Regions from separate parts of the Micromonospora citrea genome, predicted to be linked through region 2. Evidence: riboswitches for the same ligand, from Rfam matches in the RefSeq annotation. Region 2 holds a riboswitch; each other region holds the start of a gene.
What was found. A riboswitch is a leader RNA that binds a small molecule or an ion and turns the genes downstream of it on or off. The one in region 2 is predicted to bind cobalamin.
Positions count from the first base shown of each region.

Region 1: it holds a riboswitch for cobalamin, as region 2 does, so the genes downstream of both, bluB (5,6-dimethylbenzimidazole synthase) here and cobN (cobaltochelatase subunit CobN) in region 2, are expected to answer to the same signal.
Region 3: it holds a riboswitch for cobalamin, as region 2 does, so the genes downstream of both, GA0070606_RS13035 (ABC transporter substrate-binding protein) here and cobN (cobaltochelatase subunit CobN) in region 2, are expected to answer to the same signal.

Region 1 is NZ_FMHZ01000002.1:3,255,155-3,261,130, forward strand. It holds gene GA0070606_RS14915 (hypothetical protein) at 1-43, shown strand, start outside; gene GA0070606_RS14920 (helix-turn-helix domain-containing protein) at 201-1,841, opposite strand; gene bluB (5,6-dimethylbenzimidazole synthase) at 2,388-3,017, opposite strand; cobalamin riboswitch at 3,054-3,247, opposite strand; gene GA0070606_RS14930 (EamA family transporter) at 3,410-4,363, shown strand; gene GA0070606_RS14935 (crotonase/enoyl-CoA hydratase family protein) at 4,411-5,172, shown strand; gene GA0070606_RS14940 (dihydrolipoyl dehydrogenase family protein) at 5,169-5,976, opposite strand, start outside.
Region 2 is NZ_FMHZ01000002.1:894,913-900,888, reverse strand. It holds gene GA0070606_RS04335 (MFS transporter) at 1-235, shown strand, start outside; gene GA0070606_RS04330 (serine hydrolase domain-containing protein) at 268-1,716, opposite strand; gene GA0070606_RS04325 (sensor histidine kinase) at 1,827-2,969, shown strand; gene GA0070606_RS04320 (response regulator) at 2,962-3,618, shown strand; cobalamin riboswitch at 3,962-4,091, shown strand; gene cobN (cobaltochelatase subunit CobN) at 4,399-5,976, shown strand, end outside.
Region 3 is NZ_FMHZ01000002.1:2,846,513-2,852,488, reverse strand. It holds gene GA0070606_RS13050 (ABC transporter permease) at 1-233, shown strand, start outside; gene GA0070606_RS13045 (ABC transporter ATP-binding protein) at 230-1,411, shown strand; gene GA0070606_RS13040 (ABC transporter ATP-binding protein) at 1,408-2,172, shown strand; cobalamin riboswitch at 2,378-2,558, shown strand; gene GA0070606_RS13035 (ABC transporter substrate-binding protein) at 2,588-3,601, shown strand; gene GA0070606_RS13030 (FecCD family ABC transporter permease) at 3,607-4,674, shown strand; gene GA0070606_RS13025 (ABC transporter ATP-binding protein) at 4,674-5,441, shown strand; gene GA0070606_RS13020 (hypothetical protein) at 5,485-5,850, shown strand.

The DNA of each region.
Region 1 (5,976 bases), 2.4 Mb from region 2:
GACCGGCAGCAGGACCGGGAAGAAGACGGGCAGCAGGAAGTAGTACGCAAGCACCTGGAGAACGGCACGCGCGCGGCCCGGACCGACCGGGCGAAGCCTTCGGAGATCAGGAGTACGGAGTGGGCGTGCACACCGTCGACGCCGTCCGCGCGTCGGACCTGGATGCGGGCCGCCGGGCCGAGGGCTTCGACCGCGGAGGGCTACGGTTTGAAGAGGAACACCTGCACGTCGTCGTTGAAGCACGGCACCTGGGCCACGGCGGTACCCGCGGTCCGGCCCCCGTCGATCGGGCCGATGCACATCTTCGGCGCGGTCGCGGCATGCAGCCGGTAGCCCCGGCCCGCGTTCGTCTGGACCGGTTCGAGGATGAACCGCTGGTCCGGGCGGCTGCAGTAGCGGCGCGGCGCCAGCAGCACCCCGTCGGCGGTCGATGGTTCGCCGTTCGGATCGGGGTCGACCTGCAGGCATCCGCCGCCCCCGGACGGGTGCGCCCAGTAGATCTGGTAGGTGTTCGCTGCGACCTTCCGCAGCTCGCTGGTGGCGGGCTGGGCCTCGGCACAGGGAACGAGGACGGCCACCTCCGGCCGGTCGTTCCCGGGCTCCGGACCCACGCCCACGCAGAACGACTTCCCGGCGGTGGCCGCTGGCATCATGCGGTACTTTCCGGGCGCGGGCAGCGCGGTGGCCGCCCTCGTCGGCGACACCCTGGGCGGACTCGGCGCGGTGCTCGTGGGCGCCGGCGCGGCGCTGCTCGGCCGAGGGCTGGGGCTGGGGCTGGATGTCTTCACGCCGGCATCTTCCGACGGCAGGTGTTCCTCGGCGCCGGGCCCGACCGTCTGCTCAGCGCGCACGTCCGCCGGACCGTCACCCCTGTTGGATTCGCGAAGTGTCCGGACGGCCACGCCGGCGGCCACCAGGACCAGCACGGCGACGAGCATGCCGAGGATGCGCCTCGGCCAGCCGGCCCGGAAGGCCAGTGGCGGCACAAAATCCCGCAGACCCAGCGGCTCGGCAGTTGCGGTCGGCTTGCGGTGCAGTCCCGACCAGGTGGCGTCGCGCCGGTTCTTCACGGCCGTCGCCAGCGGCCCTTCCGAATAGGTGGGGAGGCGGACCGGCTTGTCCACGCTCGGGGCCGACCTGCCCCCGGCCGGCTCGGGCCGCGCCTCCGTCGGGTCGGGTCTGTGGGTCGAGTCTGTCCCCGGGCGCTCGCTCGCGGTAGACGAACCCGGCTCGGCGGCGTCCCGGTGCGGCTCGCTGGTGGGTGTTTCGACGGCAGTTGGCTCGACGCCGGTTGACGTGCCGTCAACCGGCTCGGCGGTCAGCCTCGCGGCACCAATGAGGTCCGGGTCGCCGCCGGTCGCCGCCTCCAGCCGCTCCCCGCCGCCGCGTTCCCAGCCAAGCACCTGCGAGAGTTCGTCCGGTAAGGGAGGTACCTCGTCGAGTAGTCCCCACGGCGGGCGAACCCTCGGCTCGTCGACGGATGAGCCGGCGGCAGCCTTGCCCGCGGCGTCAGTGGCGGCGACCGGCTCGGGTTGGCCCGCCATGGCTGCGGCAAGCCTCTTGCGCACCGTGATCCAGCCGTCCACCGTTTCCTGGTCACCGCCGCAGGCCCGGACGAAAGCCGCGACCAGCTCCTCTCTCGGCAGGGTGGCTCGGCCCAACGCCGTGTTCAGCGTGCTGTGCGGCAGCACGTCGCCGGCTTCCCGCGCCTTCCTCGAAACCTGCCGGATGGTCAGTCCGGACCACTGACGTAGCGCGCGCATCTGGGCCACGAACTCGGCCGCTGACCCGACGGCCTGTGGATCAGGCGCCCGGCCGGCGGTGGGCTGCTCGTTCGCCATCGACCGATCCTCCCCCGCGCGTAGGTCCAGCGCGTACAGCCGCGCCGCCCGATTCAAGCCGATCAGTCAACGGATCGCTACCTCGTCAGGATCAATTCAGAACAATCCTCAATAGACAGGACCACATACTCGGACGTGACCAGTTCTCGCGAACCACGGCACGCAGCGGTTCGTCGCGACGGCGGGACGATCTACCCGGCGCGCTGGCCACGGGGCGGCCGGCCACGCACGTCCGGCCCCTGCCAGCCACCGGCGTGGTCCCGTACCGTCCGGCGGCCGCTGGACAGCGACAACCTCGCCGACCCTCCACAGACGATGGGACAGCGGGCGCTGACGATTCGAACCGCGACCGCGCCGCCCGTAGCCGGCCGCCCGGTGCACCGCCCGCTCGAAAACTGGACACCGCCAACACCCACGCGAAGCGAACCCAGGATCCGGACAACTTCCCGGAACAGTGGCCCGGGTACGTCCGTACGTCCCGGAGGCCACTGTTTCCGGGAATCGCGCCGCCACCCGCCCGACGGCGCGGTGCGGGGCGCGGGGGTGTCAGAGGGTCGGTCGGGTCCAGCGGTCGTGGTGGATCGCCTCGGCCAGCGGGCGCTTCTGCCGCCAGCCGTGCCGGGCCAGGTCGGGTACGCGCTCGAAGTGGGTGACCGGGCCGACGCAGAGCCACGCCACCGGCCGGACGCCGTCGGGGATGCCGAGCAGGTCGGCCAGCCACGGCTCCCGGTAGAACGACACCCAGCCGACGCCCAGCCCTTCGGCGGTCGCGGCCAGCCAGAGGTTCTGGATGGCGAGGCAGGCGGAGTAGAGCCCGGTGTCGGCGATGGCGTGCCGACCGAGCACGGCGGGGCCACCCCGGGCCGGGTCGTAGGTGACCACCACCGAGAGGGTCGACTCCAGCACGCCGTCGATCTTGATGCGGGCGAACCGTTCGGCGGCCTCCCCGTCCAGCGTGGCGGCGAACGTGGCCCGCTCGGTGTGCACGTGCTCGTGGAACCGGCGCCGCAGTTCCGGGTCACGGACGACGATGAAGTCCCAGGGCTGGGAGTAGCCGACGCTCGGCGCGGCGTGTGCCGCCGCGAGCACCCGGTGCAGCGTCTCCTCGGGCACGGGCGCCCCGGTGAACTGGGCGCGTACGTCCCGGCGGAGGTGGATGACGTCGTAGAGATCCAAGGCAGGCTCCCGCTGCGCTCGGCCCACGCCCCGGGCGTGGGCACCTGACGCGAGGCCGGTCTTCGGACTCCCGGATCGACGCCTGGCCGTCCGCCTTCCCAGCCCGTCGGGCCAGTGGCTGCGCTCTCGCGCGTGGACGGTGGCTCCCCGGTCACCGCGGCGGGCCCGTGCCGGATTCGCACCGGCTTCCCGATTCTCCCCGCTCGCGCGGGGCACCTCACATGATCGTGCCGCCCGGCATGGTAGCGGGACCCGCCGCGCACCACCGACGGCCGGGGCGCACCGGACCGGCGCCGCCGACAGCCGGCGAGCCAGAACCCACCGGCAGCGATCGCCGGGTCGGCGTGGAAATCCGGTCGCGGCGCGCGCCGTCGCCGAGCACCGTGGTCCGGGTGTACGCGCTCGCCTCCCGCCCCCTGCCGGCCGGGCACCCGGCTGCCCGCCTGACCGTCGCCCTCGGCCGACCCCGGGCCGTGCCTCCGCCGCTGCTGATGCTGCTGGGCATGCTCTCCACCCAGGTCGGGGCGGCCGTCGCCAAACAGCTCTTCGGCAGCACCAGTGCCGGCGGAACGACCACGCTGCGGCTCGGCTTCGCCGCGCTGATCCTGCTGCTCGTGGCCCGGCCCGGGCTGCGGCTGGGCTGGCGCGCCGCCGGCCTGGTCGGTGCGTTCGGGCTCAGCCTGGCGCTGATGAACCTCTCCTTCTACGCGGCCCTGCAACGCGTGCCGCTCGGCGTCGCCGTCACCATCGGCTTCGCGGGGCCGCTGCTGGTCTCGCTCGCCGGCAGCCGCCGCGCCGCCGACGTGGCGTGGGCGGCCCTGGCGGGCGGCGGGGTGCTGCTGATCAGCGGGCTGGGCGGTGCCGGGCTGGACGGGGTGGGGCTGCTGCTCTGCGCCGCCGTCGCGGTCGGCTGGGCCGGGTACGTGCTGCTCGGCAAGGCGGTCAGCGCCCAGGTACCGGGCAGCCGGGGCCTCGCGCTGGGGATGGCCGTCGCCGCGCTGGCGGTGCTGCCGTTCGGGGTCGCGGACGGCGGCGCGGCGCTGCTCGATCCGTGGACCCTCGCGCTGGGCGTCGCGGTGGCCCTGCTGTCGTCGGTGCTGCCGTACTCGGCGGAGCTGGCCGCGCTGCGCCGTATGCCGGCCCGGGTCTTCGCGGTCCTGCTCAGCCTGGAGCCGGCGATCGGCGCGCTGGTCGGGCTGGTCCTGCTGGGCGAACTGCTGGCCTGGTCGCAGGCGCTCGGGGTGGCCTGTGTGGTCGGCGCGGCGCTGGGCGCGACCCTGGTCCGGGGCAGTTCCACCCCCGAGGAACGCGACGCGCCCCGGCGGAATGGGCCACGCGCCCGGTGAGCTGAGGGCCCTGGCGCCGCCGACACCGCCGGGGGCATGCTGTCCCGATGGGCGTACGGGTCGAACGCGACGGGCCGGTGACCACGGTGATCCTGGACCGGCCGGCGGCGCGCAACGCGGTCGACGGGCCGACGGCCCGGGCGCTGGCCGACGCGTTCCGTGCCTTCGAGGCGGACGCCGGCGCGGCGGTGGCCGTGCTCTGGGGCGCGGGCGGCACGTTCTGCGCCGGGGCCGACCTGAAGGCCATCGGCACGCCGAGCGGCAACCGGGTGGAGCCGGAGGGGGACGGCCCGATGGGTCCGACCCGGATGGCGCTCGGCAAGCCGGTGATCGCCGCGATCTCGGGTCACGCGGTGGCGGGCGGGTTGGAGCTGGCGCTCTGGTGCGACCTGCGGGTCGCCGAGTCCGACGCGGTGCTCGGGGTGTTCTGCCGGCGCTGGGGGGTGCCGCTGATCGACGGGGGGACGGTCCGGCTGCCCCGGCTGATCGGCGAGAGCCGGGCGATGGACCTGATCCTGACCGGCCGGCCGGTGCCGGCCGAGGAGGCGTACGCCATGGGGCTGGTGAACCGGCTGGTCGCGCCGGGCGAGGCGCGGGCGGCGGCCGAGCGGCTGGCGGCCGAGATCGCCCGGCACCCGCAGACCTGTCTGCGCAACGACCGGGCCGCCGTGCTGGCCGGCGCGGGCCAGCCGGAGCCGGTGGCGCTGGCGACGGAGCTGGCGTACGGGATGGACTCGCTGGCCGCCGACGCGGCGGTCGGGGCGGCCCGGTTCGCGGCCGGGGCCGGCCGGCACGGCGCGGCGGTCTAGCGGAGGTTGCGCAGGGCGTCCTCGATCGCCCGGTGGAACGTCGGGTACGCGTAGATCATGTGCCGGAGCCGGCTGAGCGGCACGGCCGCGTGCACCGCCACCACCAGCCCGGAGAGCACCTCGCCACCGGCCGGTCCGACCGACGTCGCGCCGATCAGCACGCCCTGGTCGGCGTCGGCGACCAGCTTGACGAAGCCCTCGTTGCCGCTGCGGTGGATCCAGCCCCGCGCCGACGACGGCAGCTCGGCCAGGCCGACCTGCACGTTGACGCCCCGCTCGCGGGCCTGCCGCTCGGTGAGGCCGACCGCGCCGACCTCGGGGTCGGTGAACGTGACCCGGGGCAACGCCCGGTAGTCGGCGCGCGGCACCGCGCCGGCGGACCCGCCCGACCCGGTGGTACCCGACGCGCTGACCGCGCCGGCCGCGCCGCCCGTGACGCGGGCGGTGCCGCTGGCGTCCGGCCCGCTGTCGGCGCGCCGGACGTGGTCGAGCACGTCGGCGACGACGATCCCCGCCTGGTACATGGCGACGTGGGTGAACGCGCCCTCGCCGGTGACGTCGCCGACCGCCCAGATCCCCTCGGTGACGCGCATCCGGTCGTCGACGGCCAGGTACCGCTGGCCGGCGTCCGATCCGACGCTGTCCAGGCCCAGCTCGTCCAGGTGGGCCCGGCGGCCGGTGACCACGAGCAGCCGCTCGGCGGTGAACTCCGCCCCGCCGGCCCCGTGCAGGGTGAAGCCGCGCCCGTCGTGGCGGACCCGCTCCGCCCGTACGCCGGTGTGGATCTCGACGCCGTCGGCGCGC
Region 2 (5,976 bases):
GGCCGCGCTGTCGCTCCGGCAGCGCCTTGTGCCCGGCGACCTGCTCGGCCGGGTGGTCGCCGCCTCCCGGGTCCTCACCTACGGCTGCACCGCGCTGGGGGCGCTCGCCGGCGGCGCGCTGGCCGCCGGCCTGGGCCGGGACGCGCCGTTCCTGCTCAGCGGCGCCGTCGCGGTGGCCGCGACGGTCTCCTGGAGCGTCGCGTCCCGGCCGTCCCCGCCGGCCGACCCGGCCTGACGGAGGCGCGACCGGCAGGGCCGTGCCTGTCGTCAGCCGCGCCCGCGGCGTCCGAGCCCGACGAGCCGGGCCACGAGGACGGCGGCGCAGCCCAGCGCCGCGGCGACGAGCAGCCCCATGAACGTCGGATAGATGTACGCCACCTGGAGCCAGGCGACGTCGCGACCCCGGTAGAGCCAGCCGACCACCCGGTGGATCGAGGCGAGCAGCAGCGACGGCGCCAGCAGCGGAAGCAGGCGCACCAGCGTCCAGGGGCGTACCGGGCGACCGGCGGCCCAGCGGCGCGACCGGAGCACGCCCCGGCCGGCGAGCACGGCGGCGGCGACCGCCAGCACCAGCAGCACGGCGTCGACGGCCACGAGCGGTCTGCCGGCGGAGGGCGCCGGCGTTCCCTCGATCAGCGCGACGAGCCGCTCGGCGAGGGCCGACGCGTGTCCGTACGCCAGCCCGGTGTTCGCCATGACCGCGATGCCGTGGCCGGACGCGGGCAGCAGCGCCTGGTACGCCGTCGAGGTGAACAGGTCGCCGCTGTGCGCGATCATCGGCGCCCCCGACGCGGTCCTCTCGACGAACCAGCCGAGGGCGTAGGAGTCGGAGACCGCCGAGGGGCGGTGCAGCGTGGCGAGGCCCGCGGGCGAGACGATCGCCGTGCCGTCGGGGCCGCGACCGCCGTTGCCGTGGGCGATCAGCCACGCGGCCATGTCGTGCGCCGAACTGAGCACCCCGCCGGAGCCGTTGCCGAACGCCGGCGGCTCGGGCAGGGCGACCGGCCTGCCGAGGATCATGAGGTGGCCACGCGCGCTCGACGGCAGCTCGCGGGCCACGTCGAGGGTGTGGCTGTCGGTCATGCCGAGCGGCGCGAAGACCCGCGTTCGCAGGTACTCGTCGAACGGCAGGCCGCTGACCACCTCCACCAGCCGCGCGGCCACCTGGAAGTTCGGGTTGTGGTACTCCCATCTCGTGCCGGGGTCGGCCGCCAGCCGCGCGGTGCGCATCCCCGCCACGGACTCCCGCAGCGAGGCCGGTTGCCGCCTGCTGAACGCCGGGAACGTCGTGTCCGACATCCCGGAGGTCTGGTCCAGCAGTTGCCGTACGGTGATCCGGGCCGCCCGGGGGTCGTCCATCGTGAACTCAGGCAGGTGCCGCCGCACCGGGTTGTCGAGTTCCACCCGGCCCGCCTCGACCAGTTGCAGCACGGCGAGGGCGGTGAACGACTTGCTCACCGACGCCACGGCCATCGGGGTGTGCGCCGTGACCGGGTCACCGGCGGGGGTGCGGCCGTACCCGGCGGCGTGCACGACCTCGGTCGCCCGGGTGACGGCGACCGCGACGCCGGGCAGGCCGGTCTCCTCGCGGTACTCCTTGACGAGGGCGTCGACGGCGGCGGCGTCGATCCCGGTCGGAGGGCCGACCGGCGGTGCCGGGGTCGGCGCGGCGGCGAGCGCCACCGTGCCGGCCAGGACGAGAAGTCGCGTGATCATGATCGGAGTCTCGGCCGCCGGGGCGTCCCCGCACATCGGACCGCGGTCGGGAGCGGGCATCGGACCGTGGTCCGATGCCCGGCGCCGCCGTCCGTGGATACGGTGTCCCGGTGGTCACCTGGGGACGGCTCGGGCCGCGGCGGCTGACGGCGCTCGACGCGCTGGTGGGGGTGGCCCTCGTGCTCCTGACGGCGGTCCGGACGCCCGCGCCGCTCGCCGTGGGCCTGGCCCTGCTGTGCGGGTCTCCGCTGGCCCTGCGCCGGCGCCGGCCGGTGCCGGTGCTCGTCGTCGTGGCGATCGCCGGCTCGGTGGCGGCCGCCGTCGGGACCGCCGGTGAGGCCGTGGTGTTCGCGATCGCGTACGCGCTGTGGCCGGTCGCCCTGTCCGCCCCCGCCCGGCGGGCCGTGCCGGCGCTCGTCGGGGCACTCGCGGCCGTCACCGCCGGGGCGGTCGTCGGCGCCACGGTCCCCGGGCTGCCGGTCGTCCCCACCCCCTCTGGGCAGGAGTCGTTCACCGCCACCCCCGCGCCGGTCCTGCTCTACGCCGCGACCGTCCTCGCCGGATCGTGGGCGCTGGCCCGCGCGGTACGCGCCCGGCGACGGCACGCCGCCCAGGTCGCCGAGCTGCGTGCCGATCGGGCGGTGGCCGAGGAGCGGCTGCGCATCGCCCGCGACATCCACGACGTGGTCGGGCACAGTCTCAGCCTGATCGCGATGAAGGCCGCGGTCGCCAACCACCTCGCGGAGAGCCATCCGGGGCAGGGGCGGGCCGCGCTGGCGGCGATCGAGCGGGTCAGCCGGGCGGCGCTCGACGACGTCCGGGTCGTGCTCGGCGCCCTGCGCGACCCGGCCGACACCGCGCCGAGCTTCACCGAGCTCGACCGGCTGGTCGAGGACGTCCGCGCCGCCGGGGTCGGCGTGGACGTCGACCGGGCGGCCGACCTGTCGCGGGTGCCGGCGGCCGTGCGGGCCTCGGCGTACCGCATCGCGCAGGAGGCGCTCACCAACGTGCTGCGCCACGCCGGCCCGGCCCGCTGCCGGCTGACGGTCGCCACCGAGGCGGGGGAGCTGGTGGTCGCCGTCGTCGACGACGCGCCGAGGGTACGCGCCGCGGGGCCGCCCGGGCACGGCCTGCGGGGGATGCGCGAGCGGGCGGCGATGCACGGCGGCACCCTGACCGCCGGCACCGAGCCCGGTCGCGGCTTCGCCGTCCGTGCCCGGCTGCCGTTCACCCCGACGGTGTCCGATGAGTGAGCCGGTACGCGTGCTCCTGGCCGACGACGAGGCGCTGTTGCGCGGCACCCTCCGCCTACTGGTCGACGCCACACCCGGCATGACGGTGGTGGCCGAGGCGGGCACCGGACGCGAGGCGGTCACGTTCGCCGGGACGCACTCGCCCGACGTGGTGCTGATGGACATCCGGATGCCGGAGCTGGACGGCATCACCGCCACCGCTGCGGTCACCGCGCTGCCGGACGCGCCCCGGGTGCTCGTCCTCACCACGTTCGACCTCGACGAGTACGTGTACCGGGCGCTGCGCGCGGGGGCGAGCGGCTTCCTACTCAAGGACACCCCACCCGTACGGCTGCTCGACGCGATCAGGGTGGTCGCCGCGGGCGAGGCGCTGCTGGCGCCGAGCGTCACCCGCCGCCTCATCGCCGAGTTCGCCCGGATGCCGGCGGCGCGGCGGGCCCCGAACCGGCTCGACGGGGTGACCCCGAGGGAGCGGGACGTGTTGACGTTGATCACCCGTGGGCTGTCCAACGCCGAGATCGAGCAGCACCTGCACCTCAGCCGGGGCACGGTCAAGACGCACATCGGCCGGTTGATGACGAAGCTGGCCGCCCGCGACCGGGCGCAACTGGTGATCGCCGGCTACGAATCGGGCCTCGCCGAGCGGTGAGCGGCGACACCGTCCGCCGTAAATGTCGCGGTGTCCCGGCGGCGACGCGCGGTCGTCGGCTGAGCGTCGCGCCACGCCTGGTGGGAAGGGCGGACCGGTCCCGACGAGCCGACCGGGCCGGGCGGCGGGCGGCCCGATCCCCGGCTGGTCGGGACGCCTTTCCCGGGCCACGGAACCGGGCCGTCGCGAATCGTCAGGCAATCGACCGACGACATCGTGGAAAGGCGTCCCACCGAATGGCCGATCGTCGGCGCTCGATCGGTCGCCGCCTCGTCGTGGCCGGATGGGGTGACGTTGACCGGCGGCCCGGGGGTGTGGCAGCATTCGCGGCCTGACGGCAGTGAAGGAAGCCGGTGCGATTCCGGCGCGGTCCCGCCACTGTCACCGGGGAGTGATCCCCCCTCGTGAGTCACGGCCGTGCGTGTGCGGTTGGAAGACCGGGGGTGAGCGTCGATCCGGGAGCCAGGATACTTCGGCCGTCGGGAGTGACCCCAGGGCGTGGACACCCGAGGAGGACCCGATGACGCACCGCGTCTCCGCCATCGACGATCATCGTCGCACCGTGCCCGGCCGCGCCAGCGCGCCGGCGAGCACCCGTCGCCCCGCAGCCGCCGCCGGCCGCCGCGTCGCCCGTTCCTGACGCCCGCACCGGGCCGCGCCACCCCGCCGGCCCGCCGCTGAGCCGTTTCCCGGCCCGCCGGCACCGCTGAACCGCGCCCACCCCTCGCCTCGCCCCGGTCGTCCCCGCGCCGACCCGGGCGTCACTCTCCGGAGCCGTCCGTGCGCATCCTGCTGCTCTCCACCGCCGACACCGACCTGCTCGCCGCCCGCGCCAGCGGCGCCGACTACCGGCTGGCCAACCCCGCCCGGGTCGCCGCCGACGCCGTGCCCGCGCTGCTCGACGGCGTCGACCTCGCCGTCGTACGCCTGCTCGGCGGCCGGCAGGCGTGGCCGGACGGGCTGGCGGCGGTGCTCGCCTCCGGCGTGCCGACGGTCGTGCTCGGCGGCGAGGCCGTGCCGGACGCGGAGCTGATGGCGGCCTCCACCGTGGCCTCCGGGGTCGCCACCGAGTCCCTGGCCTACCTGGTCGAGGGCGGGCCGGAGAACCTCGCGCAGCTCGCCCGCTTCCTCTCCGACACGGTGCTGCTCACCGGCGAGGGGTTCGCCCCGCCCGCGCCCACCCCCACGTACGGCATCCACGGCGACCGCCCGGCGCGCCCGGACCGGCCGACGGTCGGCATCGTCTTCTACCGGGCCCACGCCCTCGCCGGGAACACCGGCTTCGTCGACGCCCTCGCCGACGCCGTCGACGCGGCCGGCGGCGACCCGCTGCCGATCTACTGTGGCTCGCTGCGCGGCCTGACCACCGGCGCGGGACCGCTGGGGCTCTTCGCCCGCTGCGACGCGCTGCTGGTCACCGTGCTCGCCGCCGGCGGCACGGTCGCCGCCGACGCCTCGGGCGGCGGCGACGAGGACGCCTGGGACGTGGGCGCCCTCGCCGCCCTCGACGTGCCGGTGATCCAGGCGCTCTGCCTCACCAGCACCCGCGAGCAGTGGGCCGACAGCGACGCCGGGCTGTCCCCGCTGGACGCCGCCATGCAGGTGGCGATCCCCGAGTTCGACGGCCGGATCGTCACCGTGCCGTTCTCGTTCAAGAAGATCGACGCCGACGGTCTCTCCAGCTACGCCGCCGACCCGGAGCGGGCCGCCCGGGTCGCCGGCATCGCCGTGCGGCACGCCCGGCTGCGGCACGTGCCCAACGCCGAGAAGCGGCTCGCCGTCGTGCTCAGCTCGTATCCGACGAAGCACTCCCGGGTCGGCAACGCCGTCGGCCTGGACACCCCGGCCTCGGCGGTCCGGCTGCTCGCCGCCCTGGCCGAGGCCGGCTACGACCTCGGCGACGCCCCGGCGCCCGACGACGGGGACGCGCTCATCCACGCCCTCATCGCCGCCGGGGGACACGACGTCGAGTGGCTCACCCCGGAACAGCTCGCCGCCGCCGAGGCGCGGGTGCCGGGGGAGACGTACCGGCGCTGGTTCGCGCAGGCGCCCGAGGAGCTGCGGGAGCGGATGCTCGCCCACTGGGGGGAGCCGCCCGGCGGGCTCTACACCGACGGCGGCGACATCGTGCTCGCCGGGCTGCGCTTCGGCAACGTGGTGCTGCTGATCCAGCCGCCGCGCGGCTTCGGCGAGAACCCGATCGCCATCTACCACGACCCCGACCTGCCGCCGAGCCACCACTACCTGGCCGCGTACCGCTGGCTGGCCGCACCCGCCGCCGACGGCGGGTTCGGCGCGGACGCCGTGGTGCACCTGGGCAAGCACGGCACCCTGGAGTGGCTGCCCGGCAAGGGCCTC
Region 3 (5,976 bases), 2.0 Mb from region 2:
ACGCCGTCTGGCACGAGACCGCGCTGTCCTTCCTCGGTCTCGGCCTGCCCCCGCACCTCGCCTCGATCGGCAACATGATCAACGACGGGCAGCGGTCCCTGCTCACCGGCGCCTGGTGGGCCAGCCTCGTCCCCGGCCTGCTCCTCGTCGTCGTCACCCTGGCCCTGGCCGTCCTCACCGGCCGGTGGCGCGACCGCCTCGACCCGCGCGTACGAGCGGAGCTGAACCTGTGACCACCACCCGCGACCACCGCGCCACCACCGTCGCTGCCGGGCGCGCCGTCGCTGCCGGTGCCGCCGACGGCACCGTCGCCGCTGCCGGACCCGCCGGTGGCGCCGCCGACGGCCTCACGGCCGGGCCCGCCGACGCCGCTGGGCCCGCCGACGCCGCTGGGCCCGCCGACGCCGCCGGGGCCGCCGACGGAGCCGACCGCGCCGCCGTCGACCCGCGTCCCGCACTGCTGGACGTCGACGGGCTGACCGTCCGCTTCCAACTGCGCGACGCCGTGGTGCACGCCGTCACCGACCTGCGCCTGACCGTCCGCCCGGGCGAACTCCTGGCCGTGGTGGGGGAGTCCGGCTGCGGCAAGTCGGTGCTCGCCCACGCCCTGCTCGGCCTGCTCCCCGGCAACGCCACCGTCTCGGGTCACGCCCGACTGTCCCCGCCCGGCGGGGAGCAGATCGACCTCGCCGGCTGCACGGAGCGTCGGCTCGCCCGCGCCGTGCGCGGTCGCGCCGTCGGGCTGGTGCCGCAGAGTCCCGCCACCGCGCTGACCCCCGTACGCACCGGCCGGCGGCTGCTGGTGGAGACCCTGCGCGCCCACGGGCACGCCCGGCGGGACGCGCCCGCTGCCGCCGAGCGGCTCGCCGCCGACGTCGGCCTCGACCCCGCCGACCTCGACCGCTACCCCCACGAGCTGTCCGGTGGCATGGCGCAGCGCCTCGCCACCGCCCTGGCGCTCGCCCCCGACCCACCGCTGCTGCTCGCCGACGAGCCCACCACCGGCCTCGACCGGCCCTTGGTCGACCACACCCTCGACCTGCTGCGACGCCGCTGCGACGCCGGCTCCGCCGTCCTGCTCATCACCCACGACCTGGCCGCCGCCCGCCGGGTCGCCGACACCGTCGCCGTGATGTACGCCAGCCGGATCGTGGAGCGGCGGCCCACCGGGGCGCTGTTCGACGCGCCCGCGCACCCCTACACCGCAGGCCTGCTCGACGCGCTGCCGGAGCGGGCGTTCCGTCCCGTGCCGGGGCACCCGCCGATGCTCACCGACCTGCCCGCCGGCTGCGCCTTCGCACCGCGCTGCGACCGCGCCACCGACATCTGCCGTACGCCGCCCGCCCCGGGCACGGACGGCCCGGAGCACGTCGCCTGCCACCACCCGCTGCCGATCGGGGTGCCGGCATGACCACCACCGACGGCGTGGACGTCGCGCCGGGCACCACCGGCGGTACGGCCACCGCACCGAGGACGACCTGCGATGCGCGCACCGTGCCGAGCACGACCGTCGCCGCCCTCGCCGCCCACGAGGTCACCGTCTCCTACGGCCGGCAGCGCGTCCTCGACCGCGTCGACCTGCGCGTCGATCCCGGGGAGACGGTCGGGCTGCACGGGCCCTCGGGCAGCGGAAAGTCGACCCTGGCCCGGGTCCTCGCCCTGCTGCACGCCCCCGACGCGGGGCACGTCTCCCTCGACGGCCACCGGGTCGCCGGCGTCCGTCACCGGCTGCCGGCCGCCGTCCGCACCCGGGTGGCGATCCTGTTCCAGTCTCCCCGGGCCGCCACCGACCCACGGCTCAGCCTCGCCGACATCGTCGCCGAACCGCTCCGCGCCACCGGTGTGCCGGCGGAGCAGGCGCGGGCCCGGGCGGCGGAGCTGGCCGACCTCGTCGGCCTCACCCCGGACCTGCTCGCCCGTCGCCCGCACGCCGTCAGCGACGGACAGCTGCAACGGGCCTGCCTCGCCCGGGCGCTCGTGCACCGGCCGGCGTACCTGCTCTGCGACGAGGCCACCGCCATGCTCGACGCCTCCACCCAGGCCCACCTCGCCGCCGTCATCACCGACTACCAGCGCGAGCACGGCGCCGGAGTCCTGCTCATCACGCACGACCCGGCCCTGATGGCTCGCTGGGCAACCCGGGTCGTCGACCTTCCGCCCCCGGGAACCTGAACGGCCCCCCGCCACCTGTCGGCTGTCCGCCACCTGTCGGCTGTCCGCCACCCGCCGCCGTCGCGCCGGTGCGCCTGGCAGACGCCCGTCTGTTCGGTCGGGTCGGTCCTGGCGCCTCGCCGCAGCGCAGCATCCGGACAGTGTCCACAATGGACGGCGGCTCGCGCATGGCATTCGTCACCGTGGCGTCCGGGCCGGGTGCGGGCTAGGGTGACGTTGCCGTGGTGTTCGGGAAGCCGGTGGAAGACCGGTGCGGCCCTCGCCACTGTGATCGGGAAGTTCGCGGCCCTCGTCGTCAGAGGTCACTGGGCGTTCAACGCCTGGGAAGGCCGGCCACGGACGCACCTCCCGTCAGCCAGGAGACCGGCCACGGCACTGCGATGACCCGTCCACGAGGTGCTGGAAGGCGGTCCCGATGCGCGTGCGCGCTGTGCGGTCCACCCTGTCCCGGCGCGTTGCCGCGCCACTGTCCGTCCTGCTCGTCATGCTCGGCGGCTGTGCCACGGGCGATCCCACCACGACGCCCGGAGTGTCCGCCGCAGAGGTCGCCCTGACCAACTGTGGTACGCCGATCGCCGTCGCCGCACCGCCCCGACGGGCGGTCACCCTGAACCAGCCCGCCACCGAGATCATGCTGGCGCTCGGGCTGGCCGACCGCATGGCCGGCACGGCGTACCTGGACGACGCGATCCTGCCCGAGTACGCCGCCGCGTACGCCTCGGTGCCGGTGCTGTCCGGGACGTACCCGGCGAAGGAGAAGCTGCTGGAGGCGGAGCCGGACTTCGTCTACGCCTCGTTCCAGAGCGCCTTCGGCGACGAGGGCGTCGGTGACCGCGCCGCGCTGGCCGGGCTCGGCATCGGCACGTACCTCTCACCCGCCGGGTGTCCGACGCAGCACCGGCCGGGAAAGCTGACGATCGAGGACGTGTTCGCCGAGATCCGCGACGTCGCGGCCGTCTTCGGGGTGCCCGAGCGGGCCGAGCAGCTCATCGCCGACCACCGGGCGCGGATCGCCGCCGCTGCCGCCGGCCTTGGCGGAGCGCGGGACCTGTCCGTGCTCTGGTGGGACGCCGGCACCGACGCGCCGAGCGTGGGCGCCTGCTGCGGCGGCCCCAACATGATCATGTCAGCGGTCGGGGTCGACAACGCGTTCGGCGACCTCTCCGGCGGTTGGGCCGACACCGGCTGGGAGAGCGTCGTGGAACGCGACCCCGACGTCATCGTGCTGGTCGACGCGACCTGGGACCCGGCCGCCGCGAAGAGGGCGTTCCTGGCCCGGCACGCGACTCTCCGGCACCTGCCCGCGGTGGCCGGCCAGCGGTTCGTCGCCATCCCGTTCTCGTCCACCACCGCCGGGGTGCGGGCGGTGCTCGGCGCCGAGGCCCTCGCCGCGGGAGTGACGCGGCTGCCCGGCGGAGCGGGCCGCTGACCACCGTGGTCCGCCGTGTCGCCGGCGCGCGCCGTACGGCCGCGCCCCGGTCCAGCCATCCCGCCGGCACTGTCGCGCTGCTGGTCACGTTGCTGGCGGGCCTGGTGGGGTCGATCAGCGTGGCCGTCGCCCTCGGGCCGGCCGACATCCCCGTGTCGACGGTCTGGGCGGTGGTGACCGACCGCCTGGGCCTGGCCCACGCCGATGTGCCACCCCTGCGCGAACACATCGTCTGGCGGCTGCGCCTGCCCCGGGTGCTCGGCGCCGGCGTCGTCGGGGCCGGACTGGCGGCCGTCGGCGCGGTGATGCAGACCGTCACCCGCAACCCGCTGGCCGACCCGTACCTGCTCGGGGTCTCCTCCGGCGCGTCGCTCGGCGCGGTCACGGTCCTCGTCCTGGGCGTCGGCGGCGGGGTCGCAGCGCTCACCGGGGGGGCCTTCAGCGGAGCGCTGGCAGCGTTCGCGGTCGTGGCCCTGGTGGCCGGGCGGCGAGCCGCGCTGGCGCCCACCCGGGTGGTGCTGGCCGGGGTCGCCGTCGCGCAGCTCTGCGGGGCGGCGACGTCGTTCGTCATCATCTGGGTCGCGAACCCGCACGCCACCCAGAGCATCACCTTCTGGCTCTCCGGCTCGCTGGCCCGCGTCGACTGGGCCGCCCTGGCCTGGGCGGCGCCGGTCCTGGCCGCCGTGCTCACCCTGGTGGCGGCGTACGCCCGCGCGCTCAACGCCTTCGCCTTCGGTGAGGACGCGGCGGCCACCCTCGGCGTGCCCGTCGCTCGGGTCCGGTGGCTGCTGCTGGTCGCCACCGCGCTGCTTACCGCGGCGCTGGTCGCCGTCAGCGGCGCGGTGGGTTTCGTGGGGCTGATCCTGCCGCACGCCGCCCGGTTCCTCACCGGCGCCGACCACCGGCGCCTGCTGCCCGTCGTCGTCCTCGCCGGCGCGATCTTCCTGATCTGGGTGGACACCGCCGCGCGGACCCTGTTCGCGCCCCGGGAACTTCCGGTCGGGGTGCTCACGGCGCTGCTCGGGGTGCCCGCCTTCGTGGTGCTGCTGCGCCGCCGGAAGGTGGGCGACTGATGCTCACCGTGACCGAGGTGTCCTGGTCCGTCGCGGCCCGGCGGATCCTCGACGACGTCACCTGCGCGGCGCCGCCCGGCAGCCTCGTCGGGCTGCTCGGCCCCAACGGCTGCGGCAAGACCACCCTGCTGCGGATCGTCGCCCGACTCACCGCGCCCGACGGCGGGCGGGTCACCGTCGGTGGCGAAGACGTCGCCGCCCTGCCCCGGGCCACGCTGGCCCGGCGCGCCGCGCTGCTCGCCCAGCACGCCGACACCGACCTGGACCTCACCGTCCGCGAGGTGGTGCTGCTCGGCCGCATCCCGCACCGCCGCTCGCGGTGGTCGGACAGCGACGCCGACCGTGCCGCCGCGGCCGACGCGCTGGCCCGGGTGGACCTCGACGGGTACGCCGACCGCCGCTGGCACACCCTCTCCGGCGGCGAACGGCAGCGGGTCCAGTTGGCCCGCGCGCTCGCCCAGCAACCGTTCCTGCTGCTGCTCGACGAGCCCACCAACCACCTCGACATCGGTCACCAGTTGCACCTGCTGCACCTGGTTCGCCGGTCCGGGGTCACCACCCTGGCGGCGCTGCACGACCTCAACCTCGCCGCCATGTTCTGCGACACGGTGGTCGTCCTGGCCGCCGGGCGGGTCGTCGTCGCAGGCCCGCCCGTCGAGGTGCTCACCCCGGCGCTGCTCGCCGACGTGTACGGCGTCCGCGCCGACGTCGCGACGCACCCGACCACCGGGCGGCCCGCCATCACCTTCCACCCGCCCGCGTCGTGACCGGCACGTGCCGCCCGCGCGACCGGGGACCGAGGAGCCGTCCATGACCGCCGCACCTGGCTGCCTGGTCACCGTGTGTCGGGACTGCTGCTGCGGCAGCGCCCGCAAGCACCCCGCCGTCGACCACGACGCGCAACTGCGGCGGCTGCGCGCCGCGCTGCGGGCGCCTCATCGGGTACGGGTCAGCGTCTGCCTCGACCTCTGCGCGCAGTCCAACCTGGTCGTCGTGCACCCCGCGCCGGCCGCGCGGCGCGCCGGCGCCCGGCCGGTCTGGTTCGGTCTGGTCCTGCACGACTCGGTGGTCGACGACATCGCCGCCTGGGTGCGGGCCGGCGGTCCGGGCGTCGCGCCGTTGCCCGCCGCCCTGGGACTGTCGGTGGTCACCCCGAAGTTCCGGGCGGGCGGGTGAGGCGTCCGGGCCGCCGCCGAGGCCGCCGTCGAGGCCGGCGTGCCGCCGAGGCCGGCGTGCCGGCGTGCCGTCCGCCGTCCGGCGTCCGGCGGACCGGATCGAGCCGCCGAGGCCGGCGCGCCGTCC